Regions from separate parts of the Ancylobacter sp. IITR112 genome, predicted to be linked through region 1. Evidence: predicted binding sites of a transcription regulator. Region 1 holds the regulator's gene; each other region holds the start of a gene.
What was found. Region 1 encodes PhoB, which activates phosphate uptake and scavenging genes when phosphate is short. Its sites were predicted from a motif close to TGTCATNNANCTGTCAT; they were not measured.
Positions count from the first base shown of each region.

Region 2: the regulator PhoB is predicted to act here: its motif matches at 4,387-4,403, upstream of AAC979_RS17015 (DUF2794 domain-containing protein).
Region 3: the regulator PhoB is predicted to act here: its motif matches at 4,897-4,913, upstream of phnC (phosphonate ABC transporter ATP-binding protein).
Region 4: the regulator PhoB is predicted to act here: its motif matches at 4,547-4,563, upstream of AAC979_RS15365 (alpha-D-ribose 1-methylphosphonate 5-triphosphate diphosphatase).

Region 1 is NZ_JBGCUS010000001.1:4,055,752-4,063,626, forward strand. Features, by position in the region: gene pstA (phosphate ABC transporter permease PstA) at 1-395, shown strand, start outside; gene pstB (phosphate ABC transporter ATP-binding protein PstB) at 404-1,225, shown strand; gene phoU (phosphate signaling complex protein PhoU) at 1,251-1,964, shown strand; gene phoB (phosphate regulon transcriptional regulator PhoB) at 1,999-2,700, shown strand; gene AAC979_RS19305 (bifunctional transcriptional activator/DNA repair enzyme AdaA) at 2,738-3,835, opposite strand; gene AAC979_RS19310 (polyhydroxyalkanoate depolymerase) at 3,903-5,258, opposite strand; gene AAC979_RS19315 (ActS/PrrB/RegB family redox-sensitive histidine kinase) at 5,450-6,826, shown strand; gene AAC979_RS19320 (ActR/PrrA/RegA family redox response regulator transcription factor) at 6,943-7,506, shown strand; gene AAC979_RS19325 (HAD-IC family P-type ATPase) at 7,606-7,875, shown strand, end outside.
Region 2 is NZ_JBGCUS010000001.1:3,571,800-3,579,674, reverse strand. Features, by position in the region: gene AAC979_RS17040 (adenine nucleotide alpha hydrolase) at 1-117, shown strand, start outside; gene larB (nickel pincer cofactor biosynthesis protein LarB) at 121-780, shown strand; gene AAC979_RS17030 (NAD-dependent epimerase/dehydratase family protein) at 780-1,811, shown strand; gene aguA (agmatine deiminase) at 1,966-3,057, opposite strand; gene aguB (N-carbamoylputrescine amidase) at 3,073-3,963, opposite strand; gene AAC979_RS17015 (DUF2794 domain-containing protein) at 3,993-4,334, opposite strand; gene AAC979_RS17010 (DUF1223 domain-containing protein) at 4,709-5,527, opposite strand; gene acnA (aconitate hydratase AcnA) at 5,807-7,875, opposite strand, start outside.
Region 3 is NZ_JBGCUS010000001.1:523,769-531,643, reverse strand. Features, by position in the region: gene AAC979_RS02325 (ABC transporter ATP-binding protein/permease) at 1-1,023, opposite strand, end outside; gene AAC979_RS02320 (hypothetical protein) at 1,205-1,852, opposite strand; gene phnE (phosphonate ABC transporter, permease protein PhnE) at 2,007-2,831, opposite strand; gene phnD (phosphonate ABC transporter substrate-binding protein) at 2,966-3,970, opposite strand; gene phnC (phosphonate ABC transporter ATP-binding protein) at 3,984-4,826, opposite strand; gene AAC979_RS02300 (DUF1254 domain-containing protein) at 5,033-6,451, shown strand; gene AAC979_RS02295 (hypothetical protein) at 6,553-7,014, shown strand; gene AAC979_RS02290 (hypothetical protein) at 7,027-7,875, opposite strand, start outside.
Region 4 is NZ_JBGCUS010000001.1:3,229,862-3,237,736, reverse strand. Features, by position in the region: gene treY (malto-oligosyltrehalose synthase) at 1-840, shown strand, start outside; gene AAC979_RS15385 (dicarboxylate transporter/tellurite-resistance protein TehA) at 848-1,798, opposite strand; gene phnE (phosphonate ABC transporter, permease protein PhnE) at 1,876-2,694, opposite strand; gene AAC979_RS15375 (phosphonate ABC transporter ATP-binding protein) at 2,687-3,556, opposite strand; gene AAC979_RS15370 (PhnD/SsuA/transferrin family substrate-binding protein) at 3,627-4,484, opposite strand; gene AAC979_RS15365 (alpha-D-ribose 1-methylphosphonate 5-triphosphate diphosphatase) at 4,589-5,761, shown strand; gene phnF (phosphonate metabolism transcriptional regulator PhnF) at 5,766-6,542, shown strand; gene AAC979_RS15355 (FGGY family carbohydrate kinase) at 6,561-7,875, opposite strand, start outside.

The DNA of each region.
Region 1 (7,875 bases):
TCATTCCGGTGGTGGTGCGCACGACGGAAGACATGCTGAACCTCGTCCCCATCGGCCTGCGCGAAGCCGCCTTCGCCCTCGGCGCCCCGCAGTGGAAGGTCGTCACCTTCGTCACCTGGCGCGCCGCCCGGGCGGGCATCGTCACCGGCATCCTGCTCGCCGTTGCCCGCGCCGCCGGCGAGACCGCGCCGCTGCTGTTCACCTCGCTCGGCAATAATGGCTGGTCGGTCAGCCTCGATGCGCCCATGGCCAGCCTGCCGATCGCGATCTATCAATATGCGGCCAGCCCCTTCGAGGACTGGGTTGCGCTGGCCTGGGCCGGCGCCCTGCTCATCACCGTCGGGGTGCTGACCCTGAACATCCTTTCCCGCCTCGTCCTGGCGAAGATGAAGTGAGACGGACCATGAACTTCGCACCTGAAACGTCGATCGACATCGCCTCCGCCGTCAACCGCGCCACCGCGCCGGCGGCCGAAGCCAAGCTCAAGGTCGAGAAGCTGAACTTCTTCTACGGCGACAACCACGCGCTGAAGAACATCAATTTCGAGATCCCGGAAAAGCGCGTCACCGCGATGATCGGGCCCTCGGGCTGCGGCAAGTCCACGCTGCTGCGCATCTTCAACCGCATGTACCAGCTCTATCCCGGCCAGCGCGCGGAAGGGAAGATCCTGTTCGACGGCGCGGACCTGCTGAGCAAGGATCTCGACTCCACCGTGGTGCGCTCGCGCATCGGCATGGTGTTCCAGAAGCCGACGCCCTTCCCGATGTCGATCTACGACAACATCGCCTTCGGCGTGCGCCTGCATGAGCGCCTCTCCAAGGCGCAGATGGACGAGCGTGTCGAGTGGTGCCTGCGCAAGGCGGCGATCTGGGAGGAGACCAAGGACCGGCTCCACACTTCCGCGCTCGGCATGTCCGGCGGCCAGCAGCAGCGCCTGTGCATCGCCCGCACCATCGCGGTGCGGCCGGAAGTGATCCTGCTCGACGAGCCCACCTCGGCGCTCGACCCGATCTCCACCTCGAAGATCGAAGATCTGATCGACGAGCTGAAGCAGGAATTCACCATCGTCATCGTCACCCACAACATGCAGCAGGCGGCGCGCTGCGCCGACATCACCTCGTTCTTCTATCTCGGCGAGCTGATCGAGGTCGCCGCGTCGAACGAGATTTTCACCAACCCGCGCGAAGCCCGCACCCGCGACTACATCACCGGCCGGTTCGGTTGAGCCCGCGACGAGAGAGGCCTGCCCCATGACCGAACATATCGTCTCGTCATTCGACACCGACCTCAAGGAACTCGGCCGCAGCGTCGTCGAGATGGGCGGACAGTCCGAGCGCCTCGTCGCCGATTCCGTGCAGGCGCTGGTCAAGCGCGACACGGAACTGGCGCAGAAGGTGATCGTGCTCGACGGTCCGGTCGACCTGCTGCAGCGCGAGATCGAGGAAAAGGCGGTGCTCATCATCGCCCGTCGCCAGCCGCTGGCCGGCGACCTGCGCGAGATCGTCGCGGCGATGCGCATCGCCAATGATCTCGAGCGCATTGGCGACCTCGCCAAGAACACCGGCAAGCGTGTGCTCGCCCTCACCGGCGAGTTCCACCCGCAGAAGCTGGTGCGCGGCGTGGAGCACATGTCCACCATCGTGCTCGAACAGCTCAAAGTGGTGCTCGACGCCTATGCCACCCGCGACGAGACGCGGGCGCTGGAAGTCTGGCAGCGCGACGGCGAGGTCGATGTGCTCTACACCTCGCTGTTCCGCGAACTCCTCACCTATATGATGGAGGATCCGCGCAACATCTCGCTGTGCACGCATCTGCTGTTCTGCGCCAAGAACATCGAGCGCATCGGCGACCACGCGACCAACATCGCCGAGACCATCCACTATCTTGTGACCGGCCAGCTTCTCACCGAGGAGCGTCCCAAGCAGGACACCAGCAGCCTGACCAGCGTCGCGTTCCCGGCCTGACGCCGGCGACCCGCGACCGCTCGGGAACGACATCATGCCCACCAACATACTGATCGTGGAGGATGAGGAGCCCCTCACCCTCCTGCTCCGCTACAATCTCGAATCCGAAGGCTATTCGGTCGATAATGTCGGGCGGGGCGACGAGGCGGAGACAAGGCTGCGCGAAAGCGTGCCGGACCTCCTCATCCTCGACTGGATGCTGCCCGGCCTCTCCGGCATCGAACTGTGCCGCCGCCTGCGCGCCCGGCCGGAAACCGAGCGGATGCCGATCCTCATGCTCACCGCCCGCGGCGAGGAGACCGAGCGCGTGCGCGGTCTCGCCACCGGTGCGGATGACTATGTGGTGAAGCCGTTCTCCGTCCCCGAGCTGGTGGCCCGGGTGCGGGCGCTGCTGCGCCGCGCCAAGCCGGAGCACATCTCCACCTTGCTGCGGGCCGGCGACATCGAGCTCGACCGCGAGACCAAGCGCGTGCACCGCGCCGGGCGGGAACTGCATCTCGGCCCGACGGAATTCCGCCTGCTGGAATTTCTCATGCAGTCGCCCGGCCGGGTCTATTCGCGCGAGCAGTTGCTCGACGGCGTGTGGGGGCAGGACGTTTATATCGACGAGCGTACGGTCGATGTGCATGTCGGCCGGCTGCGCAAGGCGCTCAACCGTCCGCGCCAGCCGGACCCGATCCGCACCGTGCGCGGCTCCGGCTATTCCTTCAACGAGATGTTCGCCCGCGCGCACTGAGCGCGGGCGAGCCGCCGGCCGGTCACCGCCCGCCGCCTCAGGCTGTGCGTGCCGGCGCGGCGCGGTAGTGCGCCTCGATTTCCAGCAGGCGCTGCTTGCGCCACAGCCCGCCGCCATAGCCGGTGAGGGCGCCGTCAGTACCGAGCACACGGTGGCAGGGGATGATGAGCGCGAGCTGGTTGGCGCCGTTCGCCCGCGCCACGGCGCGGATGGCGGAGGGCGCGCCGATCCGGCGGGCGATGTCGGCATAGCTCGCCGTCGCGCCGGCCGGTATGCGCCGCAGTTCCGCCCAGACGGCGCGGGTGAAGGCGCTGCCGTCGAGCGCGACAGGCGTGGCAAACTCCGCCGACCGGCCGGCGAAATAGGCCGCGAGTTCGGCGCGGATGCTCTCCGTTGGCGCATAGCTGCCGATCCCCAGCTCCCCCTTCGCGCCCTTGCGCAGCCGGGTGATCTCCGCCGGCAGGCCGCGCCGCTCAACGAATTCGAGCAGGTGGAGATGGGTGGCGCTGGAAATCGCGATCATGTCGCCGAGCGGCGTGCCGATCCAGTCGGCGAGCAGCCGCCCCTCGCCGGCGATCTCGCCCGGTGCGCAGCCGATCAGCCGGGCGAAGGCGGCGCGGAAGGCGCTGGCGGACTGGAAGCCGGCCTCCTGCTGCGCGGCGATGACCGATCCGCCGAGCGCCAGCGTCTCGAAGCCCTCGCGCAGCCGCCGGTGCCGGGCCATGTCGAGAAAGGTCATGCCGAATTGCCGCTTGAAGGCACGGCGGACGGTGGAGAGGTCATAGCCCATGCGGGTGATGTCGTCCTCGCCGAAGCGATAGGCCGGGCGCGCGTCGAGCGCGGCGAGCAGCGCCGCGATCATCGGGTCCGCCTCAGCGGCGGGCCGCAGCGGATGGCAGCGCTTGCACGGGCGGAAGCCAGCTTCGATGCAGGCGCCGATGGTGGGGCGGAAGCTGCAATTCTCGATCAGCGGCTTGCGCGCCGGGCAGGTGAGCCGGCAAAAGATGCCCGTCGTGGCGACGCAGACATAGGCGCGCCCCTCATAGCGCGCGTCACGCGCCAGCAGCGCCTGATAGAGCGTGGCGGCGTCCGGCAAGGTGAGGTCGAACAGGTCGTGCAGGGTTTCGGTCGGCATGGCCCGACGCTAGCACCGCGCCGGCACCGGCGCCGCCGGAAAACGGGCGGTTATTTTCCCGGCGCCCTCAACTTTCCGGCTGGTTGTGCCCCTTCTTCGGCCAGTTATGCGAGAGCACAAAGTCGGAGATGCGCGGGGCGATTTCGGCGCGGAAGCGCGAGCCGTTGAACACGCCGTAATGGCCCACGGTCGGCTGCAGGTAATGCGCCTTCATGTCGTCGGCGAGCCCGGAGCACAGGGTTTGCGCCGCCCGCGTCTGGCCGATGCCGGAAATGTCGTCATTCTCGCCCTCGACGGTGAGCAGCGCGACATTGCGGATCTTCGACGGATCGACCCTGGCGCCGCGATGGGTCATCAGCCCGCGCGGCAGCGCATGGTCGATGAACACGGTCTGCAGCGTCTGCAGGTAATATTCCGCCGGCAAATCCATGACCGAGAGATATTCGTCGTAGAACTCGCGGTGCTTGGCGGCGGAATCGCCGTCGCCCTTGACGAGGTGGCCGAACATGTCGGCATGGGCTTTCAGATGGCGCTCCAGATTCATCGCCATGAAGCCGTGCAACTGGAGAAAGCCGGGATAGACCTGCCGCATCACCCCGGCATTGGGCCAGGGCACGGTGGTGATGACATTGCGCTGGAACCACTCGATGCCGCGCTCTTCCGCGAAATGGTTCACCGCCGTCGGGCTTTCGCGCGTGTCGATCGGCCCGCCCATCAGCACCATGGAAGCCGGCACGTCGGGGTCGCCCATCTCTTCCATCCGCGCCACGGCGGCGAGCACCGGCACGGCCGGCTGGCAGACCGCGAGCGCATGCACCCCGCCACCGAGATGGTGGAAGATGTCGATGACGTAGTCGATATAGTCGTCGAGGCTGAACGGCCCCTCCGACACCGGCACGTTGCGCGCGTCCACCCAGTCGGTGATGTAGACATCGTGATTGGTCAGCAGGGTCTGCACCGTGCCGCGCAGCAGCGTCGCGTAATGGCCCGACAGCGGTGCGACGATCACCATGCGCGGCTGCGGCCGGCGCGGCTTCTGCGCGAAGTCGCGGCGGAAGTGCAGCAGCTTGCAGAAGGGCCGCTCCCACACGGTCTCGATCTCGACCGGCACGCTGACGCCGCCGACGCTAACCTCGTCAATGCCCCATTCCGGCTTGCCATAGCGCCGCGTCGTCCGCTCGAACATTTCCAGCGAGGCCGACATGGTCTTGCCGAAGCCGGTATGGCTCAGCGGGTTGGCCGGGTTGCGGTAGAACAGCCGCCCGGCATCGGCCATGACCCGCAGCGGGTCGAGCGCGGCATGGCCGAGTTCGAACATCCAGTACATCGGCCGTGTCAGGGCCGAGGCCACCTCCAGCGTCGCCTCGGGCGAGGCTACCGCTTCCGTCGCATCGGGCATATCGCCGAAAACGCCGATCGCCATGCTGTCCTCCGTCGTCCGCGCCGCTTTGGTACCGTCCCCGTGATCGGTCCTCGCTGGCCGTTCTTGTGCATTGCAGCATAAATAGGCTCTTTCACGCCCGCGTCAACGCGACTCCACCCTCGCATGACAGCTTCACGAAAGGCTATAGAGGGCCGCGCCCGTCCGCGAACGGTGCGCGCAGGGGCCGTTTCATGTCGCTTTCCCTCGATCATCCCATTGGCGAGCGCTTTTTCGGGCTGCGGCTGGATACGCTCATCCGCCTGCGCTGGCTGGCGATTTCCGGCCAGACCGTGGCTATCGTGGTGGTGCAGTGGCTGCTGGGATTCTCGCTGCCCATCGGCGCGAGCCTTGCCGTGGTGGCGCTGTCCGCCTGGCTCAATCTGGCGCTTCGCCTGCGCAATCCCGGCGCGCGGCGGCTGTCGGATGTGGAGGCGGCATGGCTGCTGGCCTATGATATCCTGCAGCTCGGCGCCCTGCTGTTCCTCACCGGCGGGCTGTCCAACCCCTTCGCGCTGCTGTTTCTCGCCCCCGTGCTGATCTCGGCGACGGCGCTGTCGCCGCGCACCACCATTCTGCTCGGCGTGCTGGCGGCACTGTGCGCGGCGCTGGTCGGCTTCTGGCACATGCCGCTGCCCTGGGCGGCGAGCAGCGCGCTCGGCGAGGTGCCGGAACTGCCGACGCTCTATCTCGTCGGCATCTGGCTGGCGCTCGCCATCGCCATCGCCTTCATGGGTGTGCATGCCTGGCGGGTGGCGGAGGAAACGCGCGAGCTGTCCGAGGCATTGGCAGCCACCGAGCTGGTGCTGGCGCGCGAGCAGCACCTCTCCGCGCTTGACGGACTGGCGGCGGCGGCGGCGCATGAACTCGGCACGCCGCTCGCCACCATCACCGTGGTGGCGAAGGAACTGGCACGTTCGCTGCCGCCCGACAGTCCGCTGAGCGAGGACGTCAAGCTGGTGAGCGAGCAGGCCGAGCGCTGCCGCGCCATTCTGCGCCGGCTCACCACGCTGGATTCCGGCGAGGCGCCTTTCGACCGCATGCCGATCTCACATCTGCTGGAGGATGTGGTGGCGCCGCACCGCAATTTCGGCATCACCATCGCCGTCACCCTGCCCAATGGCGCCCCGGGCGAGCCGATCATCGCCCGCAATCCCGGCCTGCTCTACGGCCTCGGCAACATCGTCGAGAATGCCGTCGATTTCGCCGAAAGCCGCGTCAACATCGTTGCCAGCTGGAGCGAGGAGGAGGTGACGATCTCCGTCACCGATGACGGGCCGGGCTTTCCCATCGAGCTGCTGGACAGCATCGGCGCGCCCTATGTCACCAGCCGGGGGCGCAACCGCTGGAAGCGCGGCGCGGAATCGGAAGGCGAGGACCAGAACGGCCTCGGCCTCGGGGTGTTCATCGCCAAGACGCTGCTGGAGCGCACCGGCGCCGCGCTCACCTTCGTCAACCGCCCCCCGCCGGCGCATGGCGCCTCTGTCGGCGTGCGCTGGCCGCGCGGGCTGATCGACATATCAGGTGATCGTGAAGCGGAGAGCGACACCGGCGTGGCCGCACGGCCGTAGAAGGGGTTGCGACATTTTGATCTCGCTGCCCATGGGGTATAAGCTTGATCAAAAGTCGAATTGGCGACGCATCGCCGCGCGGGCCCGCCCGCCGGGGCGAGGCCGCAGCCGGCACAATGGAAAGCGTTGAGATGCTCGATACCGCCATGGAACCGCAGGACCGCACGCTGCTCATCGTCGATGACGACCGGCCGTTTCTGCAGCGCCTCGCGCGGGCGATGGAAACCCGCGGCTTCATGGTGACCACGGCCGAGACCGTGGCCGATGGGCTCGCCAGCGTCGAAGGCAGCGCGCCCGCCTATGCCGTGGTCGACATGCGCCTCGGCGACGGCAACGGCCTCGACGTGATTTCCGCCCTGAAGCGCCGCCGGCCGGAAGCGCGCGGCATCATCCTCACCGGCTATGGCAACATCGCCACTGCCGTGAACGCGGTGAAGATCGGCGCCGTCGACTATCTCGCCAAGCCGGCCGATGCCGACGACATCTGCGCCGCCCTCAACGCGCAGGGCGACTACAAGCCCCAGCTACCGGAAAACCCGATGTCGGCCGACCGGGTGCGCTGGGAGCATATTCAGCGCGTCTATGAGCTGTGCGGCCGCAATGTCTCGGAAACCGCCCGGCGCCTGTCCATGCACCGCCGCACGCTCCAGCGCATCCTCGCCAAACGCGCGCCGCGCTGACGCGGGCCGTCGCGGCGCTCTACGCAAAACTCCGCTAGGCCGGGGGAGGGCGGGCTTCTAGGTTCAGGTTCACGCAACGTCAGCGAGCGCCCCCGACCGATGAACGATGCCGCGTCCCGCCCGTCCGCCCCGCCCGCCGCCGAGTGGCATGCGCTTCCCCATGAGGAGGTGGCCGGCCGGCTCGGTGTCACCAGCACCGGGCTGACGCCGGAAGAGGCGCAGGCCCGGCTCAAGGCGCATGGGCCGAACGCGCTGCCCGAGCCGCCCGGCCGTCCGCCGCTGCTGCGCTTTCTCGCCCAGTTCAACAATGCGCTGATCTATTTCCTGCTGGCCGGGGCGAGCGCGGCGCTGGTGCTCGGCCATTATGTC
Region 2 (7,875 bases), 480 kb from region 1:
AGTGCCGTCGACGCGCTGATGGCGGGGCTCTGCGCGAAGGCCGGGCGAGCCTATGCCGGCAGCCGGCCCTATCGGCGCGGCGCCATGTTTGTCGGCGCGCCGGCCATGGAAACCTGAGCCATGGATTTCACCTTTGACTGGGGCCGCGCCAAACGCACGGGTCTTCCCGAGGCGGTGCTGTGCAGTGCCAAGTCGCCGGCGCAGCTCGCGGAAATCCTCGCCGCCGCGCGCGAGCGCAATGCGCGGCTGCTGCTGACCCGGCTGGAGCCGGCGGGTTTCGCGGCGCTGGGCGCGGCCGCGCGGGCGGGGCTCGATTATGATCCGCTCTCGCGCAGCGCCGTGCTGGGCGGGGAGGTCGCGCTGGCGGCGGCGCGCGTCGCGGTGGTGGCGGCCGGCACCTCGGACCTGCCGGTGGCGCGCGAGGCTGAGCGCACGCTCGCCTTTTGCGGGCATGGGGCGCGGCTTGTGGCCGATGTCGGCGTGGCCGGGCTGTGGCGGCTGATGGAGCGGATCGAGGAGATCCGCGCCTGCCGGGTGGTGATCGCGGTCGCGGGCATGGAGGGGGCGCTGTTCAGCGTGCTCGGTGGTCTGGTCGCCGCGCCCGTCATCGCCGTGCCGACCTCGGTCGGCTATGGCGTCGCCGAGGGCGGCCGCGCGGCGCTGAGCTCGGCACTGGCGAGCTGCGCGCCGGGCGTGGTGACGGTGAACATCGACAATGGCTTCGGCGCCGCCTGTGCCGCGTTGAAGATACTGGGCGCCGGCGCGTCGGAGAACGGCTGATGGCGCGGGTTCTCGTCACCGGCGGCTCCGGCTTCATCGCCGCCCATGTGATCCTCGCTTTGCTGCGCGCGGGGCATGAAGTGAGGGCCACGCTGCGCGACACGCGGCGGGAAGCCTCGGCGCGCGCCCAACTCGAGGTGGGAGGGGCGCCGGTGGAGGCGCCGCTGAGCTTCCATGCCGCCGATCTGCTGGAGGATGCGGGCTGGGACGCCGCCATGGCCGGCTGCGACTATGCCCTGCATGTGGCCTCTCCCGTGCCGGGAGCCGCGGCGGCGGGCGATCCCGCGGCTCTGATCCGTGTCGCCCGCGAGGGCACGCTCAGGGTGCTGAAGGCGGCGCGGGCGGCCGGCGTGCGGCGGGTAGTCGTCACGTCCTCCTTCGCGGCGGTGGGCTATGGCACGCCGCTGCGCGCCGCGCCCTATGACGAGCGCGACTGGACCGAGCCGGACGCGGTGGATGTCGACGCCTATACCCGCTCCAAGACGCTGGCGGAGCGGGCGGCGTGGGCGTTCATCGCCGGCGAGGGGGCGGGAATGGAACTGGCCACCGTCAACCCGGTGGTGGTGCTTGGCCCGGCGCTGGGACCGGACATGTCGGCCTCGCTCGATCTCGTCCGCGCGCTGCTTGACGGGGCGGTGCCCGCCTTGCCCCGGATTTATCTCGGGCTGGTCGACGTGCGCGATGTCGCCGCGCTGCACCTCAGGGCGATGACGGCGCCCGAAGCGGCGGGCGAGCGCTTTCTGGCGACAAGCGGCGAGGCGCTGTCGCTCGGCGAGATCGCCCGCACGCTGCGGCAAGGGCTCGGCCCGGCGGCGCGGCGCGTGCCGCGCTTTGAGCTGCCGGATATCGCGGTGCGCCTCGCCGCGCTGGTGCTGCCGACGGCGCGGCTCGCCGTCCCCCGGCTCGGCATCCGCCGCAGTGCCACCTCCGCCAAGGCCCGGGAGACGCTCGGCTGGGCGCCGCGTCCGGCCGAGGAGGCGATCCTCGCGACGGCCGAGAGCCTGATCCGGCTGGGGATGGTGAAGGGCTGACGTTTTTCTTCGGCGCACGGTCGTGCCGCCTCGCCGTTCGTCGTCATCCCGGCCGTAGCGCAGCGGAGAGCCGGGATCGTTCGCAATGCTGCGTGCGATCCCGGATCGACCCTGCGGGTCGTCGGGGATGACGGTCAGCGGGAGGAGATGACGGTCAGCCCGGCGAGCCCAGCGGCTGCTGCTGGGTGATGCAGTGGATATTGCCGCCGCCCAGAATGATCTCATGCGTCGGCACGCCCACCACCGCGCGGTCCGGGAACAGGCGCGAAAGGATCGCCTGCGCCTTCTCGTCCTGCGCCGGGTCGAGCAGCGGCATCAGCACGAAGCCATTGCCGAGATAGAAATTGGCGTAGGAGGCGCCGAGCCGCTCTCCGGGACGGCGCGACATGGTGCCGGGCTCGGTGCCGAGGTCCAGCGCCTCCTCCGCCGTGCGGAACAGCGGCCCCGGTAGGGGCAATGTGACGATCTCAAGGGCGCGCCCGCGTGCGTCCGTCATTGCCGACAGCCGCTCGCGCGCGTCCTTGGAGATGGCGTATTGCGGGTCGAGCGGGTCGTCGCAGCCGGTGAGCGCCACCACGCCGGGGCGGACGAAGCAGGCGAGATTGTCGATATGGCCCGAGGTTTCGTCGTCGACGAGGCCGGCGCCGAGCCAGAGCACCTTGGAGACGCCGAGATAGTCCTTGAGATGCTGCTCGATCTCCTCGCGCGTCAGGTCGGGATTGCGGTTCGGGTTGAGCAGGCATTCCTCTGTGGTCAGCACCGTGCCTTCGCCGTCGACATGGATCGAGCCGCCTTCGAGGATGAGCGGCGCGGCGTAGCGCGGGGCACGCTCGATCTCCAGCATCTTGGCGGCGATCAGCTCATCCTGGTCGCAGGGCGTGTAGAGCCCGCCCCAGGCGTTGAAGCCCCAGTCCACCCCGCGCAGCCGACCGCGCGTATCGGTGACGAAGCTGGCGCCGCAGTCGCGACACCAGGCATCGTCGGAGGTGGCTTCCACCACGCGCACCGAGGGCGGCAGGGCGGCGCGGGCATGGCGCCATTGCCGTGGGCTGGCCAGCATGGTGACCGGCTCGAAGCGGGCGATGGCGCTGGCGACATCGACGAAGGCGGCCTGTGCCGGCCCGGCATCGGCGCGCCAATTGTCCGGGCGCTCCGGCCAGATCATCCAGGTGCCGGCATGCGGCTCCCATTCCGCCGGCATGCGGAAGCCGTCGGCGGCGGGGAGGGTGGCAAGGGTCTCGCTCATCGTGCCCGCCTGCCTTCAGCCGATCGGCCGGGTGGGCGCCCGCCCGTCGAGCGAGAGCAGGGGAGCGTAGAGCTCCGGCCGGCGGTCGCGGAACACGCCCCAGCTCTGGCGCTGGCGGGCGATGCCGTCGAGATCGAAAGTGGCGGTGAGCACGGCTTCTTCCGTGCGCCCGGCTTCGGCGACCTTCTCGCCGGTGGGGCCGGCGATGAAGGAAGAGCCGTAGAAGGTGATCTGCGTCCCGTTGCGCCCAGGCTCGGTGCCGATACGATTGGAGGCGACGAGCGGCGTGAGATTGGCGCCCGCATGGCCCTGCATCACACGCTGCCAGTGAGCGGCCGAATCAAGGCTCGGATCCTGCGGCTCGGAACCGATGGCGGTGGGATAGAGCAGCACCTCGGCGCCGAGCAGCGCCATGGCGCGGGCGCATTCCGGGAACCACTGGTCCCAGCAGATGCCGACGCCGACGCGCCCCACCGCCGTGTCCCACACCCGGAAGCCGGTGTCGCCGGGGGAGAAATAGAACTTCTCCGTATAGCCTGGCCCATCGGGAATGTGGCTTTTCCGGTAGAGGCCGAGCACCTCGCCATCGGCGTCGACCATGGCGAGGCTGTTGAAGGTGGCCTGGCCGGCACGTTCGAAGAAGGAGACCGGCAGCACAACGCCCAGTTCGCGGGCGAGGCGGGCGAAATGGCCGATCAGCCGGTTGCCCTCCAAGGGCCGGGCGAGGTCGAGGAATTCGTGCAACTGGTCCTGGCAGAAATAGGGGGTCTCGAACAGCTCCTGCAGCAGGATGAGCCGCGCCCCGCGCCCGGCGGCCTCGCGCACCAGGGCGTCGGCGCGGGCGATATTGCCGTCGATATCCCAGTCGCAGCGCATCTGGGTGGCGGCGACAGTCAGGCTGCGCATTTCATTCTCCGAATGGCCGGTGGGTCTGGTCAGTTGACGGCGCGCAACGGCTTTTCCAACACCGCGATGACGCGCGCAAGCTCATGCCCGCGCTTGAGGATGAGCCCGGTCTGCGACACCACAGTGTAGGCACCTTGGCGGCGGGCGAGTCGCGGGTCCTTCTCGATGCGGTAGATCGGCACCTCGGTGGCGCGGCGGAAAATCGAGAACACCGCCTTGTCGCGGGTGAAGTCGATGGCGTAGTCGCGCCACTCGCCGAGCGCGACCATGCGGCCATAGAGATCGAAAATCCGGTCGAGCTCGCGCCGGTCGAAGGCGACGCGGTCGACGCGGGCGCCGACCGGCAGGGCTATGGGGTCGATGTCCGCCAAGCGGCGCCTCCGGTCTCTGTGGCCCACGGGCGGGGGCCGGTGGGCGGAACCGTGTCATGTCGCCGTCATGATCCACCGGGCAGGGCGCCGCTTCAAGCCCCTCGCAGCCGCCGACCCGGCGGGCGGGCCCGGAACGAAAAAAGGGCCGGCGCCTGGCCAGCCCTCAAGGGAGCAATTCGGGGATTGAACCTAGATAACGTCAGGCCGGCCCACAAACGCCGCGGGGGGCTGGGGGGCTGGGAAACCGATGCGCTCGCGAACCGGCCCAACGCTATGAAAGCAACGATGGAGGGCGGGCGGGGCATGGCAAGGGCCGAATTCGGGCAGCCTTGTGTTTTCCGTTAACGAGAGCGTGATTCCGGTGGCTGAATGTATCAGTCCAGCGGCTGCAGCGCCGCGCCGAGCACGGCGCCCGGCTCCGTCGAGGAGCCCGTCTGGACGAACACCGCCACCGCGTCGATGCCCTCGCCCGGCGCGCGGTGCACCGGCGCCTCGAAGCGCACCGGCGTCCCCTCGAAGGTGCCGAGCTTAACCCAGCCACGCACCACATTGTGGTAGACGACACGGGCGCCTTCATTCTCGCCCCGGCCGATCTCGACACCCATGCGGCTTGCCACCGGGCAGAGCCAGACCTCGGCCTTGGCCGCGCCGGGCATGGCGCCGATGTCCACCGTCACCCGGTCGCCGCGGGTGGCCACGGAGACCGGCAGAGCCGGCGACGGGCTGGATTCGAGGGCGCGTTCCAGCGCCACCCGGTCCGAACCGATGGTCATGACGCGGCCGTTCACCACGGCTTGCGGGGTAAACATCTTGCCGTCGCCGCGCATATGCGCATAGGCCTTTTGCCGCAGCGAATGGCCGTGCTTGGCCAGCGTGTCCTTCCAGCCGAGATAGTCCCAGTAATCCACCGCCAAAGTGAGGGCGAGCACATCGGAGCGGGCGGCGAGTTCGCCCATGAGCTTGTCGGCGGGCGGGCAGGAGGAACAGCCCTGGCTGGTGAACAACTCGATCACCGCCTTCGGCGCCGTGATCGGCTTCACCGGCTCGGCCTTGACCGGCAGTTCTTCGGCGCGGGCCCCGGCCGGGGCGGACAGCAGGCCGATCAGGGCGAGGGCAAGGCCCGGGAGCAGCGCGCGGGCGGCGTGGGAGGCGCGGACGCGCGGGCCGAAAGCGGAAGCGTCGGTCAGGGACATCTCGGGCGCTTGTCCTTGGGCGCGGGGACTCAGGGCACGCAGCGGGCAGGCCCGGCAGAGGGCCGCCCTCGCAGGGTTCGGCGCGGGCCATGGCCGGGGTCTCCGGCCGGCCCGCCTCCAAGGCAATAGGACGACGCACGGCGCGCCACCAGTCACATTCGGGTGTCGCCGTTGACGCCGGCGTGACGGGGCGGGGGGCGACGGCGCGGCGGGATGAACATGAAAAGGCCGGCACAGGAGGTATCCCGTGCCGGCTCCTTGTCAAGAAGTCCCGTCGGTTCAGGCGGCGAGATTGCGCAGCACGAAGGGCAGGATGCCGCCATTGCGGAAGTAGTCGAGCTCGTCCAGCGTATCAATGCGGCAGGTGAGCGGGACGTTCTTGATCGTGCCATCGGCGAAGAGGATCTCGGCGATCAGCGTCTGGCGCGGCTTGAGATCGCCCTCAATGCCCTTCAGCGTGACGATCTCGTCGCCCTGAATGCCGAGCGACTGCCAGGATTCGTCGTTCTGGAACACCAGCGGCACCACACCCATGCCGACGAGGTTCGAGCGGTGGATCCGCTCGAAGCTCTGGGCGATGACGGCGCGGATGCCCAGCAGCGCCGTGCCCTTGGCCGCCCAGTCGCGTGAGGAGCCGGTGCCGTATTCCTTGCCGGCGAAGACGACGGTGGGCACGCCTTCCTGCCGGTAGAGCATGGCCGCGTCATAGATCGGCATTTCGGTGCCGTCCGGCCAGTGGCGGGTGAAGCCGCCTTCCTTGCCGGCCAGCATCTGGTTCTTGATGCGGATATTGGCGAAGGTGCCGCGCATCATCACCTGATGATTGCCGCGCCGCGTGCCGTACTGGTTGAAGTCGGCCGGGCGGACCTGATGGTCGCGCAGATAGGCGCCTGCCGGGCTCGCTTCCTTGATCGAACCGGCCGGGGAAATGTGGTCGGTGGTGATGGAATCGAGGAACAGCCCGATCACCCGCGCCTTGATGATGTCGGTGACGGGTTCCGGCTCCATCTTCATGCCCTCGAAATAGGGCGGGTTCTGCACATAGGTGGAACGGTCGTCCCAGGCATAGGTCTCGCCGGCGGGAATGGCGATCTTCTGCCAGTTCTCGTCGCCCTTGAACACGTCCGAGTACTTCTCCTGGAACATCTTCTTGGTGACGTTCTCGCGGATGAAGGTCGCGATTTCCTGGTTCGAGGGCCAGACGTCCTTGAGATAGACGGGCTGACCGTCCGAGCCGGTGCCGAGCGGCTCGGTGGAAAGGTCGATCTGCAGCGAGCCGGCAATGGCGTAGGCGACCACGAGCGGCGGGGAGGCGAGGTAGTTCGCCTTCACATCCGGGTTCACGCGGCCTTCGAAATTGCGGTTGCCGGAGATGACGGCGCCGGCGATCAGGTCGTTCTTGTTGATCGCCTCGGAGATCGCTTCCGGCAGCGGGCCGGAATTGCCGATGCAGGTGGTGCAGCCGAAGCCGACCAGATTGAAGCCGAGCGCGTCGAGGTCGTCCTGCAAGCCGGCGGAGGCGAGATAGCCTTCCACCACCTGGCTGCCGGGGGCGAGCGAGGTCTTCACCCAGGGCTTGGACTTCAGGCCCTTCGCCACCGCGTTGCGGGCGAGCAGGCCGGCGGCGATCAGAACGCTGGGGTTGGACGTGTTGGTGCAGGAGGTGATGGCGGCGATGGTCACGTCGCCATGGCCGAGATCGTAATCGGTGCCGGTCACCGGCACGCGCTTGGCGGTCTCGCCCGCCTTCTTGAACTCGCCTTCCAGCGCGGCGAGGAAGCCCTGCTTGGTGCCGGAGAGCAGGACCCGGTCCTGCGGGCGCTTCGGCCCGGCGAGCGAGGGCAGCACGGTGGAGATGTCGAGCTCCAGCACATCGGTGAACACCGGATCGGCGGTGCCGGCGGTGCGCCACATGCCCTGCGCCTTGGAATAGGCCTCGACCAGCGCGATGCGGTCGTCGGTGCGGCCAGTCTCGTCGAGATAGGCGATGGTCTCCGAATCGACGGGGAAGAAGCCGCAGGTGGCGCCATATTCGGGGGCCATATTGCCGATGGTGGCCCGGTCGGCGAGCGAGAGGTGGTCGAGGCCGGGGCCGAAGAATTCGACGAACTTGCCGACCACGCCCTTCTTGCGCAGCATCTGGGTGACGGTGAGCACGAGATCGGTGGCGGTGATGCCTTCCTTCATCTCGCCGGTGAGCTTGAAACCGATCACCTCGGGAATCAGCATGGAGACCGGCTGGCCGAGCATGGCCGCTTCCGCCTCGATGCCGCCGACGCCCCAGCCCAGCACGCCGAGGCCGTTGACCATGGTGGTATGGCTGTCGGTCCCGACGCAGGTGTCGGGAT
Region 3 (7,875 bases), 3.5 Mb from region 1:
GCCGACCAGACGATCGACCACCGACTTCCACTCCGCCAGCGTCGTATAGGCGTTGATGAGGAAGGAGAACGAGCTCTGCACCTGCCCGAAGGCGGAGGAGGTCTGCATCAGTTGGCCGAGCTGGATCGCGCCGGCGAAATAGGCCGGGGAGACGACGACCAGCGGGAAGATGGTGGACAACTGGCCATAGCCGGCGGTGAACCAGGTCAGCCGCTTCTGGGCGATCATGATGCCCCAGTAATTGTGCACCACATGGCCGAAGCGGGAGAGCAGCCGCGCGCGTTCGACCGGCCCGCCCTGCATCAGCGCGATCTGCTCGCCATTCTCGCGCACCCGCACCAGATCGACGCGGTAATTCGCCTCATAACGCTGCTGGTCGTAGTTCAGCTTGATCAGCACCCGGCCAATGAGATGGGCGAGATAGGTGCCGAGCGCCGCATAGCCGAAGGCGGCCCAGACGAGATAGCCGGGAATGTCCCAGTCGGTGCCGAACAGATTGAACGAGAAATCGCCCGAGAGCCCCCACAGGATGAGGGCGAAGGAGGCGAGCGTCATCACCGCGTTGAGCAGTCCGAGGAACAGGCCGAGAGTCTGGCTCACATAGGAGTTGATATCCTCGGCGATGCGCTGGTCGGGGTTGTCCGCCTCGTCGCCCTTCAGCCGCATGCGGTAATGCGTCTCGTCGGCGAGCCAGGCGGTGAGGTATTTCTCCGTCATCCAGGTCCGCCAGCGTATCTGCAGCCATTGGCGCAGATAGACCTGATACACCGCGACGCCGATCGCCACCGCCGCATAGAGCGCGAAGACCCAAAGCTGGTGGACGAAGGCGGCGTAGTTCTTCTCCTGGATCGCGTTGTAGAACACCGCGTTCCACTCGTTGATGAGCACGATCACATAGACCCAGCCGACCTCCAGCGCGATGATCGCCGCCAGCAGCGCGCCGCCGCGCCATTTGTCCTCACCGCGGAAATAGGGGATCGACAGCCGCCAGACATCGGCGAGCAGGGAAAGAATGGCGCGCAAGGGAGTGGTCTCCGGCGGCAGGGAAAGCGGGTGCATTCGGCGACAAGCGCCGCCCCTTACCTAGCCGAAGAAATACCGCCGGGATCATGGCGAACGGATTAAACTTTGGACAGCCTGACGGTACGTCAGCGCCGGCGCGGCGGGCGCCGATCGCCCCCCGTGCCGTCCCCCGTCCCGGGCCTCAGGTGAAGCCGAGGAAGGTGATCGTCACCGTGCCGCCGCTGCCGCTGGCGGAGCGCTGGACATTGCAGATCGCCGTGGCCTGGGGAGTGATGGGATCGGGCGCGTTGACCGGATGTGTCGCGCAAGGGGGCGGCGCCACGCTGGCCGTGCAATCGTCGCAGCCATAGGGAAACACGCCGACCTGGCCGACATTGGCGCCGATCGCCTTGTTTTGAAACGAGGTCACATTCGGATAGGCCGTCGTTGCCGACCAGGCCCCGCCGCCGCTCATCTCGAAGGCAATGAGCGCATTCACCCCGCCAACCGCGCTGATGTCGATAGTCTCCTGCGCGAGGGGGCCCTGGAACGCATTATTGACGATGAACTCCGCCAGATTGATCCCGTCCGGGCAGTCCGGCGTCGGGCAGTTCAATGGCGGCGTGCCGAAGGTGATGTTGCCGTTGAAGCCCATCGGCGCCGGCGAGGTGTAGGAGACGGAGGCATTGCCGGCCAGCACGAAGGAGCCCTGCAGGGGCGTTAGCTGCGTCTTGACGAACGGCACTTCGCTGACATTGGAAATGCAGCCGGGCGTCGGCCCCAGCGTCAGCCACGCGGTAACGGGCGCGTTGGTGCCATTCGTCACAATGATTTCGGTCTGAGCGGACATGGTCTCCCCCTGCCAAGCGTTGGAGCGTCAACCGACGGCCCGGCAGGCGAGGCCCACGCGGTGGGAGAAGGATACCGCGCGAGCGTTCGAAGACAACCTTTTCGTGCACTCTCTGTCCGGCTCGCCGGAATGATGCAGGGCGGCTGGCCGCGCTTCAGATGAACTTCTTGCGGATGCGCTGGCTCAGCATGTCGAGCACGGTGACGGTGACGATGACGATGATCAGGATCGCCGAGGCCTGCGAATAGAGGAAGCCGCGCATGGTCTCGTTGAAGGTCATGCCGATGCCGCCGCCGCCGACGATGCCGAGCACGGTCGCCGAGCGGACATTGGATTCGAAGCGGTAGAGCGCGTAGGAAATCCACAGCGGCAGCACCTGCGGCAGCACGCCATAGATGATCTCCTGCAGCCAGGTGCCGCCGGTGCCGCGAATGCCTTCCACCGGCGCGGGGTCGATGGCCTCGACCGCTTCCGAGAACAGCTTGGCGACGACGCCGGTGGTGTGGATGAACAGGGCGAGCACGCCGGCGAAGGGGCCGAGGCCGACGGCGGCGATGAAGATCAGCGCGAAAACCAGTTCGTTGATGGCGCGGCACGCATCCATCAGCCGGCGGATGACAAAGGCCAGCCAGTGCGGGGCGACATTCTCGGCCGAGAGGACGCCGAGCGGAATGCCGGCGATGACGGCGAGCAGCGTGCCCCAGATGGCGATCGCCAGCGTTTCCAGCATGGCGTTGGTGTAAACGTCCCAATCGGAGAAGTCGGGGCGCAGGAAGTCGGCGCCCAGCGTCGCCATGTTGCCGGCGTCGCGCCAGAGCTGCGCCGGGTTCATCTCCGCCTCATACCAGGCGGCGACCAGCACGACGATGGTGAGCGCGGCGATCGCGAGGCGCAGCAGGCGGGTGCCCAGCGGGGTCACCGGCGGGGCCGGCATGGTGCGCGTGGCGGTGCGGTGAGCGGCGTCGGTTGCGGCGAACATGTGGCAATCCCCGTGATCGTCGTGCGGCCCGCGTCAGTGGCGGGCCCTGTCACAGCGATCCCGGATCGGCCTTTCGGCCGTCCGGGATGCGTGTCGGTGGCAGGAGGCGGGACCGGCCTGCGGTCCCGCGCGGCTCACATGGCCGGGAACTTCTTCTGCTCTTCCACCAGGGCGGCGAGCTTGGCGTCGATCTCGGCGATCTTCTTCGCCTTCTCGTCGGCCGAGAGCTTGTCGTCGTTCTGCAGCTTCACCTTGGCCTTGAACAGCTCAAGCTGGCGGATCGGCAGAAGCTGGGCGTCGGAGGAAGCGAGGAAGGGGCCCCAGCCGTCCGAGGTCTTGGCGAGGACTTCACGCGCATGGGCGACTTCCTCGTCGGAGCCGAGGCGGCCATAGCTCATGAAGAAGTAGTAGATCTTCGCCTTGAGATCGTTCGGCAGATCCTTGCGCCACACGATCGGGTCGCCGGCGATCAGCGGCGAGCGCCAGATTTCCTTGATCTTGGCGGCTTCTTCCGGACGGGTCTGCTGCAGGCGGGTGATGTTTTCGGTGTTGTTGGTGGCGAAATCGACCTGCTTGTTGGCGACCGAGAGCAGGTTGGCTTCATGGTTGCCGGTCACGACGCGCTTGTAGCACTTGTTCGGATCGACATTGTTGAGCGCGAAGACGTAGTAGCTGGGAACGAGGAAGCCCGAGGTGGAGTTCGGGTCGCCATTGCCGAAGTTGAAACCCTTGGAGCAGTCGAGCACGTCCTTGAGCTCGTTCAGGTCCTTGCGGTCGGCATTGGTGACGATGAGGGCGTAGTAGCCCGAGGAGCCGTCCGGCTTGGCGGTCTTGACGAACACTTCGCCGCCCGCGCGGTCCACGGCTTCCATCGCCGACTTGTTGCCGAACCAGCCGATATCGACCTTCTTGAAGCGCATGCCTTCGATGACGCCGGCATAGTCACCGACGAAGAAGGGCTTCACCGGAATGCCGATGGCCTTTTCCATGTCCTTGAGCAGGGGCTCGAAGCTCTTGGCGAGGTTGGCCGAGGATTCGGTGGAGATGAAGCCGAAGTTCAGCTCCTTGATCTCTTCGGCGCGAACCGGGGTGCTCGCGAGGGCGGCCAGCGCGAGGCCGGCGGCGATCAGGCGTTTCATGGGCGTGCTCCTGTCAGGAAACGGTCTGGGTGGAGGAAACGGCTTCGGCGGGGGCCGGCACCGCGAATTGGCTGGGCAGGATCAGCTCCTCGGCGCTGGCGCCGTAGAGCTCGGTCAAAAAGGCCGCGTTGATCTGCGCGGCGGGGCCGTCGAACACGACCTTGCCGGCATTCATCGCCACGACGCGGTCGAAATAGGCGGTGGCGTAGTCCACCTGGTGCAGCGAGACGACCAGCGCGATGCCGTGGTCGCGGCTCATGGTCACCAGCGTGTCCATCACCCGCTTGGCGCTCTTGGGGTCGAGCGAGGCGATGGGCTCGTCGGCGAGCACCAGCTTGGCGCCCTGCACCAGCGCGCGGGCAATGGCGACGCGCTGCTGCTGGCCACCGGAAAGCTCGCGCGCCCGCTTGGCGGCGTGCTGGGCGATGCCGACCTCGGCGAGGGCGGCATAGGCGGTGCGGCGCTCATCGGCGTTGAACAGGCCGAGCGTGCCGCGCCACACATTTATCCGCCCGAGCGCACCGACCAGCACATTGGTCAGCACGGAAAGCCGGCCGGACAGCGCGAATTGCTGGAAGACCAGGCCGATATGGCGGCGCGCGGCGCGCACATCGCCGCTGAGCTTGCCGCCTTCCTGCACCTTGACGCCGAAGGAATGCACGGCGCCGGAACCGGCACCGTTGCGGTCGGCCAGAATGAGGCCGGAGGCGAGGCGGATCAGCGTCGATTTGCCGGAGCCCGAAGCGCCGATGAGAGCGACACGCTCGCCGGGCTGGATGGTGAGGGAGACATTCTCCACGGCACGCATCTGCCCGTAGGTCTTGCTCACGCGGTCGAGTTGAAGGGCTGCCGCCATCGGTGCTCCGCCGGCCTGTTGAAGACCGGCTTGGGGTAGTCGCCCGCGGTGACGGGTGGATGAAGTGACGATTACAATTTCATGACAGCCCCGCCCCCGCCCTCTGCCCGCCTCCGCCTTGGCCTTGCGGCACCTCAAGCCACCTGCCGCGCCGTGCGGTAACATCGGGCCGTCAGGCGCCGTCAGGGCGCTGCGAGGAGGAAGGCATGACTGCGTTTCGAGGGCTCGCCGCCGCGCTCACCGCGGCGGTTCTGGCGATCGGCGCCCCCGCCGCCGCTAGCGAGGGACCGGACGCCGCGACCATTGCGCGCGACGCCTATATCTATCTCTACCCGCTCGTCACCATGGAGGTGACGCGCCAGCAGCTCATCAACCTGCCGCCGTCCTCCGGCCTCGGCGGGCCGATGAACGTGTTCGTCAACGTGCCGGGCTTTCCCACCGCGGACATGAAGACGGTGGTGCGGCCCAATTTCGACACGCTCTATTCCTCCGCCTGGCTCGATCTGTCCGCCGGGCCGCTGGTCGTCTCCGCCCCGGACACGCAGGGCCGCTACTACCTGCTGCCGATGCTGGACATGTGGACCGACGTGTTCGCCTCGCCGGGCTGGCGCACCACCGGCACGGCGGCGGCGGATTATCTCGTCACCCCGCCCGGCTGGACCGGCACCGTGCCCGCCGGCCTGACGCGGATCGCCGCGCCGACGCCGACCATCTGGATCATCGGCCGCACCAAGACCGATGGGCCGGCCGACTATGCCGCCGTGCATAAGGTGCAGGCCGGCTTCCGCGTCACCCCCCTCGCCGCCTGGGGCCGCGCGCCGGAGCCGCCGCCGGTGCAGAAGATCGACCCGGCGGTGGATGTGAAGACCCCGCCCAAGCTGCAGGTGGACGGCATGAGCGGCCCCGCCTTCTTCGCCAAGGCGGCCGAGCTGCTGAAGCTTCACCCGCCGCATCTGACCGACGAGCCGATCCTCGCCCAGATGAAGCGTCTCGGCCTGGTGCCCGGCGCCTCCTACGACGCGGCCGCCCTGTCGCCTGCGGTGAAGGCCGCCATCGACGCCGCTCCCGCCAGCGCGCAGGAGCTGATGGCGTGGAAGGTGCCGAAGCTCGCCGACGTGGTCGACGGCTGGAGCATGAATGTCGACACGATGGGCGTGTATGGCAATTACTACCTCAAGCGCGCCATCATCGCGCAGCAGGGCCTCGGCGCGAACCTGCCGGAAGACGCCATTTACCCGCTCAACTTCGTCGATGCCGGCGGCCACCCGCTCGACGGCACCCACCGCTACACGCTGCGCTTCCCGCCCGGCCAGCAGCCGCCGGCGGATGCGTTCTGGTCGGTCACGCTCTATGACGCGGCCGGCTACCAGGTCGCCAACCCGTTGGAGCGTTTCGCCCTGTCGAGCTGGATGCCGCTGAAGACCGAGCCGGACGGCACGCTGGTGCTCTATGTCCAGGCGGACAGCCCGGGGGCGGACCGCGAATCGAACTGGCTGCCGGCGCCGAAAGGCCCGTTCAACCTCACCATGCGCCTCTATGCCCCGCGCACCGAGGCGCTGACCGGGCGCTGGAATCCGCCCGCGGTCACGCGCGCCGGCGCGGTGCTGCCGCTCGGCACGCCGTGAGCGCCGCCCGCGATTGACAGCGCCCCGTTCCCCGGCTCCAACTGCCGCCGGGGAACGGGGATGCGGGAGAAGGCTCTTCCGCCGCACGGGGGAATGGGCGCATGTATTACGTGTTGGTCGCGGTGACGATGGTTGTGGCGCCGCTGATGAGCATCGCGGCGGAATATCCCAACATTACCGGCCTCGGCAGCTTCATCGTCATCGCCACCAAATGGTTCGCCTTCTGGGCGGTGGGCGTGCGGCTACTGCTGGCGGGGCTGTCGCAAATCCTCAAGCCCGGCTTCACCCTCAAGGGCATTCTCGGCGTCGACGCGCCGGCCGCCCATGTGGTGGTGCAGGAACTCGGCTTCGCCAATGTCTCCCTCGGCCTCGCCGGCCTGCTGTCGATCCTGTTCTCGATCTGGGCGCTGCCGGTGGCCTTCATCGGCGGGCTGTTCCTCGGCCTCGCCGGCATCAATCACCTGATGCGCCCGCACCGCACCATGCATGAGAACGTCGCCATGGTGACGGACCTGTGGGCCGCCGCCATCCTGCTCGCCGTGTTCCTGTTCAGCCTGTTCTGAGCGGGCCGCGCCTCAGCGCGGCCGGAACCCGACATAACCGCCCTCGCCGTCGAACAGCACGTCGAAGCCGTTCAGGAGGTGGTAGCTGGTGTTGACGAAGGTGCGGTCCGCCGCCACCCGCAGATGGATGGCGCTGGGCGTCACCGGCCCGCCATCGCCGGCGCTGAAGCTGTAGAGCGGGAAGGCGCTCTCTTCCGTGCCGATGCTGATGGCGACCTGCGTGCCCGGGGGCAGCGTGCCTTGCGCCCCCTGCGCCTGCGCTTCCGGCACGGTCATGTACATCACCGAGACGCCGGTATCGACCAGCACCGTGCCGCAGGCCGGCGGCGTGGCGCCGTTCAGCGAAATGCAGGCGGGCAGCGGCGCCCAGTCCGTGCCGTCGGGCCGGCGGGCGAGCTTCACATAGCGGAAGGCGCCGCGTGTATTGGCGGCGGTGAGCCCGACATGCACGCCCTCGGGCGAGAGAATATAGCCCTGCCGCCGCTCACCGCCGGTCACGTGCAGCAGCGGGTTCTTGTCCGGCGTGCTCTGGCTCTGGCTGTCGCCCTCGCGGGCGAAGCCGACGCCGACCATGGCGATGTTGCGCGGCGAGGTAGTGGGCTGGCAGACACGGGCATAATCGAGGCACTGCACCTCGGTGACGACGAGCACCGGCAGCGGATCGGTGGTGACGCTCGCCCCCTCGCGCCCCGACAGCGTCACCGGCATCACCACCCACTGGCCCAGCATCACCCGGCCGGAGCTGGAATAGGTCAGCTTGGCCGGCCCCAGCGACGGCATCGCCTCGAAGCCAGGCACGAACTCGGCCGCCACCACGATGCCGGTCGAGCCGGAATCGATCACCGCCCGCAGCGGTCGCCC
Region 4 (7,875 bases), 830 kb from region 1:
GGCCCCGGCCCGCGCGCGCGCCTCGCCGCGCTCAGCCACCAGCCCGAGCACTGGCTCGCCTTCACCGGGGAGGCGCGGGACCTGGTCGCCCCGCTGCTGCGCGAGGAAGCGGGGATGGCGATGCCGGACCCGCTGGACGCCCATATGATCGTCGAGACGCTGGTCTCGGCCTGGCCGATCAATACCGAGCGCATGGCGGGCTACATCACCAAGGCGCTGCGCGAGGCCAAGCGGCACAGCAATTGGGAAACGCCGAACGCGGCCTATGAGGAAGCCTGCCTCTCCTTCGCCGCCGGGCTGATCGAGGCGCCCGAGGCGGCTGGGTTCCGCACGCGGCTCGACGCGCTGGTGGCGCAGATCGCCCCGGCCGGGCGGCTGGTCGGCCTCACCCAGTTGATCCTTCAGCACACGCTGCCGGGCACGCCGGATCTTTATCAGGGCACGGAATTCCGCGATTTCTCGCTGGTCGACCCCGATAATCGCCGCCCGGTGGACTGGGCGGCGCGGCAGGCGGCGCTCGCGGGAGAAGAGCCGGCCGAGAGCGGCGATGCCGAGTATTTCCGGCTCACCCGCGCGCTGCTGGCCCTTCGCCGGCTCAACGGCGCGCTGACGGGTGGAGACTACCGCCCGCTCGACATTGAGCCCGGCCGCGTCGGCTGGTTCGGCTTCGAGCGCTGGAGCGGCGAAGAAGCGGTGCGCGTCGTGGTGCCGACCCGTCTGCCGGCCGAGGCCGGTGAGGTCACGGTGCCGCGCGAACTCATCGAGCCCGGCTGGCAGGTGCTTGATGCGCTCGGCCCGGAGGCCCCATTCCTGATAGCGGAACGCGGATCGGCGGGCTGAGCGCGGATCAGCCGGCCTCGCTCCTGAAGAAGCGGGCGACGCCGACAAGGCTGCGCAGCGCGATCCAGCCGATGATTGCGTTGCCGGCGACGAACAGCGCCAGCGCCATCTGCGTCACCGGCGCGCCGGCGCCCTGTTCCACCAGCTTCAGCGCGGCGAGCGGCAGGCTCGCCACGCCGAAAGTGTAGCCCCAGGCGCCGGGGCCAAAGGCTTGCTGGCGCAGCCAGGGCACGAGGCGCAGCATCACCAGCGCGAGAAAGCAGCCATAGCCGAACAGAGCGAGCGCCGCCCGGTCCGCCGGGCCGGGCGCCAGCGAGAGATAGGCGACGCAGGCCACCGCCGGCGGCGCCAGTTCCATGCCGAGGCTGGCGCGGACATTGACTGGCAGCCCGTGCTGGAACAGACGGGTGAGGAACACCGATTCCATGGAGAGCCACGAGAACAGCCCCATGCCGAAGAACATCCAGCCCAGCGCGTTTTGCCCGAAGGTGGCGCAGGCGATGCCGGCCACCAGCCCGCCGCCGACGGTCGGCAGATAGAGGATCGGCGTCACCTCCTGCGGCGCCCGTCCGCCCTGCCATAGCCCGCCGACGCTCCACGCGGCATAAAGCGCGACGCCGCCCGCCCCGGCGATGAACAGGCCCCAGCCAAGCAGCGGCACATGCGGGCCGATGGCGATGGCGGCGATAAGGGTGGAGACCGGCGCCAGCGCGGCGATCAGACCCTGCGCGGGGTGGCGCAGTTCCTCGCCCGCCGCAGCGGGATGCAGCAGCCATTTCAGCGCGTAGAGCACGCTCCACAGCAGCCACAGGGCGAAAGCGAGCACCGCCAGCGCCTCGCCGATCAGCACCGGCGCGCCCCACAGCCGGCTCGCCACGCGCCAGCCATTGGCGAGGCCGCCAAGGCCGAGAACCGTGCCGAAGAAGATGGGGCGCATATGGAGAAGAAGGGCGGTCACGGGGGGCACCTGTCGCTTGCGCGGCGAGGTTTACCCGCTGCGCCGGCGGAAAGCACCCTCCATCCGGGCGGCGCGCCTCACTGGAATTTCGCCCGCAGCCGATCGGTGAGGAATTCCATCGCCAGCACGATGACGAAGATAGCGAGGATGATGGCCGAGGCGTTGCGGTACTGGAACAGGTCGAACGCCACCTTGAGTTCCTGCCCGATGCCCCCGGCGCCGACGAGGCCGAGCACCACGGAGGAGCGCACCGCCTTTTCCAGCGCGAACAGCGAGGAGTTGATCAAAGTCGGCATCACATCCGGCAGGATCGCCCCGCACAGCACGGTGACGCGGTTGGCGCCGATGGCGTGCAGCGCTTCCTGCGGCTTCTTGTCGGCCTCTTCCATCGCCTCGGCGAAGAAGCGGCCGCAAAAGCCGATCGTGTCAACGACGATGGTCATGGTGCCGGCCACGGCGCCGAGGCCCAGCGTCGAGACGAAAAGCAGCGCCCAGACGAGATCGGGCACGGTGCGGAACAGCGACACCAGCGCGCGCGGGAAATGCCGCAGCGCGCCGAGCGGGGAGATGCCGCGCGCCGCCAGCCAGCCCATGGGCAGGCTCAAGATGACGCCGAACACCGTGCCGACGAGAGCGATCTGCAGCGTCTCCAGAATGCGCCCGCCCATGCGCTGGAGAAAGCCGGGATCGGTGTTGGGCGGCAGCATGCGGCCGACGAGGTCGGCCATGCGCGGCAGGCCGTTGGCGAGCTTTTCCGGCGAGGGCGCCACCTGCCCCAGCGAGGCGAGGAACAGCGCCGCGACGACAACGATCAGCGTGAAGGAGAGCGGTGAGACCGAGGGCAGCCGCGAGGGCGGAAGCGGGCGCGCGGGGGGCGCGCTAGCGAGGTCAGCCATGGAACACGCCCTCCATGTCGCGGCCATTCACCCGCGCCGTCGGCCGGTCGAAATGCACCTTGCCGTTCTTCAGGGCGACGATGCGGTCGGAATAGTCGAGCGCGTGCTGCATGTCGTGCGTGGTGTAGACCAGCGTGATGCCGTGATCGCGGGCGAGATCGGAGAAGATCCCCATGATCTCGCGCCCGACCGCCGGGTCGAGGCTGGCGGCGGGCTCATCGGCGATGAGCAGGCGCGGCCGGCGGATCAGCGCCCGGGCGATGGCGACGCGCTGGGCCTGCCCGCCGGAAAGCTGGTCGGCGCGCGCGCCGGCCTTGTCGGCGAGCCGCACCTCGGCCAGCACCGCCATCGCCTCCTCGCGCCAGGCCTGCGGGGCGAGGGCGTGGTGGAAGGCGCGCCAGCTCCCGGGCAGGCCGAGCTTGCCCTGGATCACGTTTGTGAGCACGCTCTGCCGCCCGACCAACCCGTGATTCTGGAATACGAAGCCGATCTGCCGCCGCAACCTTGTGAGCTGCGCGCCGCTGGGCGCGGCCATGAAGCGCTCGCCCAGCGTGGTGATTTCGCCGGCCGTGGAGGGCAGCAGGCCGATCAGGCATTTGAGCAGGGTCGACTTGCCCGCGCCATTGGAGCCGATCAGCGCCACGCGCTGGTCGGCGCGTATGTCGAGATCGACGCCAGCGAACACTTTCTGCCCGTTCGGATAGGTCTTGGCCAGGCCGCGCGCGCCGATGATCTGCGCGGCGAGCGGCGGGGCGGGCGCCTTCACCAGCGGGCCGATGGGCGGATGGGCGGCCGCGGCGCCGGCCAGGTTGAGCCCGGCCAGTTTCGGCGCGGGAACGGGCTCGATCGGGGCGTGCTCCATGGCGGCCTCCTTCACGAAACGGGAAAGCGCCGGACGGGCGGAACCCGTCCGGCGCGCGGGATGGCGCGGATCAGTTGATGAAGCTGCCGAAATTCTCGATGCCGATCGTGCGGTACATCGAGCGGACATAGTCGTAGTCGCTGTCCTTCACATCGGTGATGAAGATGCCGCCCTTGAACTTCTGATTGTCCTCGCCCTGCAGCACCGCGCCCATCAGCTCGTTGCCATGCTTGAGGAAAGCCTCGCGCACCTTCACGAACACCTCCTCGGGAATGTCCTTGCGGGCGACGAGGATGTCGTTCGGCAAGTCGCGGCCGCGGGCGACGACGGCGAAGGCGGCGTTGGGGAACGCCTTGCGGATGGAGTTGAGGTAGCCGTAGTTGAGGCCGATGGCGGCGATGTCGCCGCGGATCAGCGCTTCCGCCGCGACGTTGCGGGAGATGATGACGCCCTCATAATCCTTGCCATACATGATGCCGAAATCGGCCAGCACCTGCGCCGGGCCGAGATGCTGCGAGGTGGAGCCGACCGAGCCGAAGGAGACCTTCTTGCCCTTGAGGTCGTCGATGGAGCGGATCGGGCCATCGGCCAGCACCGCGATCTGCGCGAAATAATCCGGGCGCTGCCAGGCGACGACGATGCGCGGATCGCTCAGTTCCTTCATGACGACATATTCGGCCGGGCCGGTCAGCACCAGCTCGACATGGCCGGAATTCATCGCCTCGACGGCGGCGGTGCGCGAGCTGACCGGGATCAGCTCGATGTCGAGCCCGGTGAGCTTCGACAGTTCCTTCTGGAAGCCGCCGAATTCCTGCTGCAGGGCTTCCAGCCCCTCAATGTCGGTGACGGCGAAACGCACGGGTTCGGCGCTCGCGGCGAACGCGGTCACAACCGTGATGGCGAGTGCGGAAACAAGCCTGCGAAACATTTTGTGCCCCATTTGCTGTATAGACAGGAACTGTGGAGTACGATTATCTGTATAGACAGCGTATGACGCATACGTGACAGCGACCGGGTGACGGCGAGGCAGTGATGAGCGTACGGATCGAGAATGGACGGGTGCTGGGCGCGGCCGGGTGGAGCGACCGGCCGCTGGTGGTGAGCGGGGCGCATCTGGCCGGAGAGGCAGCCCATGCCGAGCCGGCGCGGGTGATCGACGCGGGCGGGCTGCTGGTGCTGCCGGGCATTGTCGACATCCATGGCGATGCTTTCGAGCGCCAGATCATGCCGCGCCCGGGCGTGCGCTTCGACATGACGCTGGCGCTGCGCGACACCGACCGGCAATTGGTGGCGAACGGCATCACCACCGCGTTTCACGGCGTCACCATTTCCTGGGAGCCGGGACTGCGCTCGGTGGAGGCCGCGCGGGCTTTCGTGGCGCGCCTGATGGCGTTGCGCCCGAGCCTGGCCTGCGACACCCGGCTGCATCTGCGCTGGGAGACTTTCGCGCTGGAGGCGCTGGAGGAGGTGCGCGGCTGGCTCGCCCTCGCGCCCGCGCCGATCCTCGCCTTCAACGACCACACCACCGGCTCGGTGCTCAAGGGCAGCATCGCCCGCAAGATCGGCCAGATGGCCGAGCGCTCCGGCCTGAGCCCGGACGAGTATCGCGCCCTGCTCGACCGGGTGTGGGGCGCGCGACAGGAGGTACCCGCCGCCATTGAGAGCCTCGCCGCCAGCGCGCGGGCCAAGGGCAATGTGCTGCTCGCCCATGACGAGACCTCGCCGGAGGAGCGCGCCCGCTTCCGCGCGCTGGGCGCGGTGGCCTCGGAATTTCCGATGAACCCGGAAACCGCGCAGGCCGCCCGCGAGGCCGGCGAGGACGTGATCCTCGGCGCGCCCAATGTGGTGCGCGGCGGCAGCCATAATGGCGCGCAGAGCGCGGCGGAGGCCATTGCCGCCGGGCGCTGCACCGTGCTGACCAGCGATTATCACTACCCCTCTCCGCTCTACGCTGCCTTCGCCCTCGCGGCGGGCGACCCCGACGCGCTGGCGCGCCACTGGCCGCTCGTCTCCGCCAATCCGGCGCGGGTGGCGCGGCTCACCGATCGCGGCCGGCTGGAAGCGGGGGCGCGCGCGGACCTTCTGCTGGTCGATGCGTCCGACATGGCGCATCCGGAAGTGGTGGCGACGATGGTGGCGGGGCGAATCGTCTATGCTCGCCGGAGCCTCGACCATCAGGCGCGTCCGGCGCAGGCGGCGGAGTAGGGACGTGAACAGGAGCGTGAAGGCGCAAGACGGCGCGGCGAACGGCGTTTCCGGCTTTGACGGGCTGGTGTTCCGCCCGCGCCGCGATGCGCCGATCTGGCAGCAGATCTACGACTATATTCTCTCGCTGATCGACAGCGGCTATTTGCGGCCTGGCAGCCAATTGCCCGGCGAGGTGCATCTGGCGGACAAGCTCGGTGTCACCCGCATCACCCTGCGCCGTGCGCTGCAGCAATTGCAGCAGGAGGGGCACCTGACCTCGCGCAAGGGGGTGGGGGTGTTCGTGCGCAGCCTGCCCTCGGCCCTGGTGGTGCGCGACGGCAGCCGCTTCGCCGAAAGCCTGCGCGCCGACGGCAAGGCCGTCACCACCACCACGATGGTGCTGGAGGAGGAATTCGCCGATGCCGCCGCCGGCGAGCATCTATGCCTCGCGCTGGGCGCGCCGGTGGTGCGGCTGCGCCGCGTGCGCAGCGCCGACGGGCAGCCGATCTATATCAGCACCAAGGTGTTTCCCGCCGCGCTGCTGCCGGACTTCGCCACCGTCTATTCGCGGCGCCAGTCGGTGACGGATGTGTTCATCGCCCATGGCATCCAGAAATATCGCCGCGCCGAAACCCGGATCAGCGGCGGCTTCGCCACGCCGGAAGAGGCGAACCTGCTGGCGCTGACCCCCGGCACGCCGGTGTTCCGCACCAGCTCGATCAACACCGACGCGGCCGGCAACCGCATCGAATGGGCGCGCGGCTGCTGGCTGCTCACCTCGGTGGATTTCGTGTTCTGAGCCCGGTACCCGCCCAAGTCAGGCCCGCCAGCCCCGGCTCTTCTCCACGGCGGCGGCGAAGCGGGCGCGGTCCTCGGCGCTGACCGAGCCGTCCGGCGCGAAGCGGCGCATCGCGACGGGCAGGGCGGCGAAGTCCCGGCCGCACAGCGCGGCGAGGCCGAGTGCGGTCATTTCGTGCATGGCCGGCACATTGACGGTGCGCCCGCTCGCCGCGGCGAGGAAGCGGGCGAAATAGGCGCTTTGCGACAGGCCGCCATCAATGGAAAGGGCGGGGATCGGCGCCCCGGCCCGCTCCGCGGCGTCAATCAGCCCGACCGTGAGCAGGGCGATGCCTTCCAGCGCCGCCCGCACCATGTCGTGCCGCCCGGTCGCCGCCTCCATGCCGATGAACAGCGGTGCCGCCTTGCGGTCCCAATAGGGTGCGGCAAGACCTGACAGCGCCGGCACGAACACCAGTCCCCGGCTCAGCGCCGATGGCCCCGTGAACCCGTCCAGTTCGGCGGTGTCGGTGTAGAGACCAAGCCGCCGCAGCCATTCCAGCGCCGCGCCGGCATCATAGACCCCGCCCTCGACGGCGAAGACCGGACGCTCCCCGGCACGCTGCCAGGCGATGGTCGGGAGCAGGCCGTCCGCCTCGGGGCGTTCATCTCCCGCGACGGCAAGCAGGAAGGCGCCGGTGCCGAAGGTGATCTTGGCCTCACCCGGCGCCCGGCAGCCATGGCCGTACAGCGCCGCCTGCTGGTCGACGATGGAGACCCGCACCGGCACGCCGTCCAGCGTGCCGAAGCCGGCGTCGACGGCGCGGATGGGCGGCAGGAAATCGCGCGGCACGCCGTGCAGGTCGCACAATTCCTGGCTCCACCGTCCGGTGGCGAGATCGAGCAGGCCGGTGCGCGAGGCGGTGGCGGGATCGGTGGCGAAGGTTCCGGTCAGCCGGTCGAGGAAATAGGCGTCGGTGGTGCCGAGCCGCAGCCGTCCGGTCGCCTGCGCGGTAGCGACGGCGGGAACGTTCTCCATCAGCCAGGCAAGCTTGGAGCCGGAGAAATAAGGGTCGAGCGGCAGGCCGCAAATCGCTCGCGACCGATCCGCCTCTTTCGCCGGGCAGGCCGCGAGGGCATCGGCGGTGCGTGCATCCTGCCAGACGATGACCGGGGAGAGGGCCTCGCCGGTCACCGCGTCCCAGGCGAGGCAGCTCTCGCCCTGATTGGCGAGGGCGATGGCGTCCACCTTGCCGGCGGCGGCCAGCACCTTGCGGATGTTGCGCAGCAGTTCGGCCGGGTCGTGCTCCACCCGCCCCGCCGCGGGGTGGTGCTGGGCGTGAACGAGGCTGGCA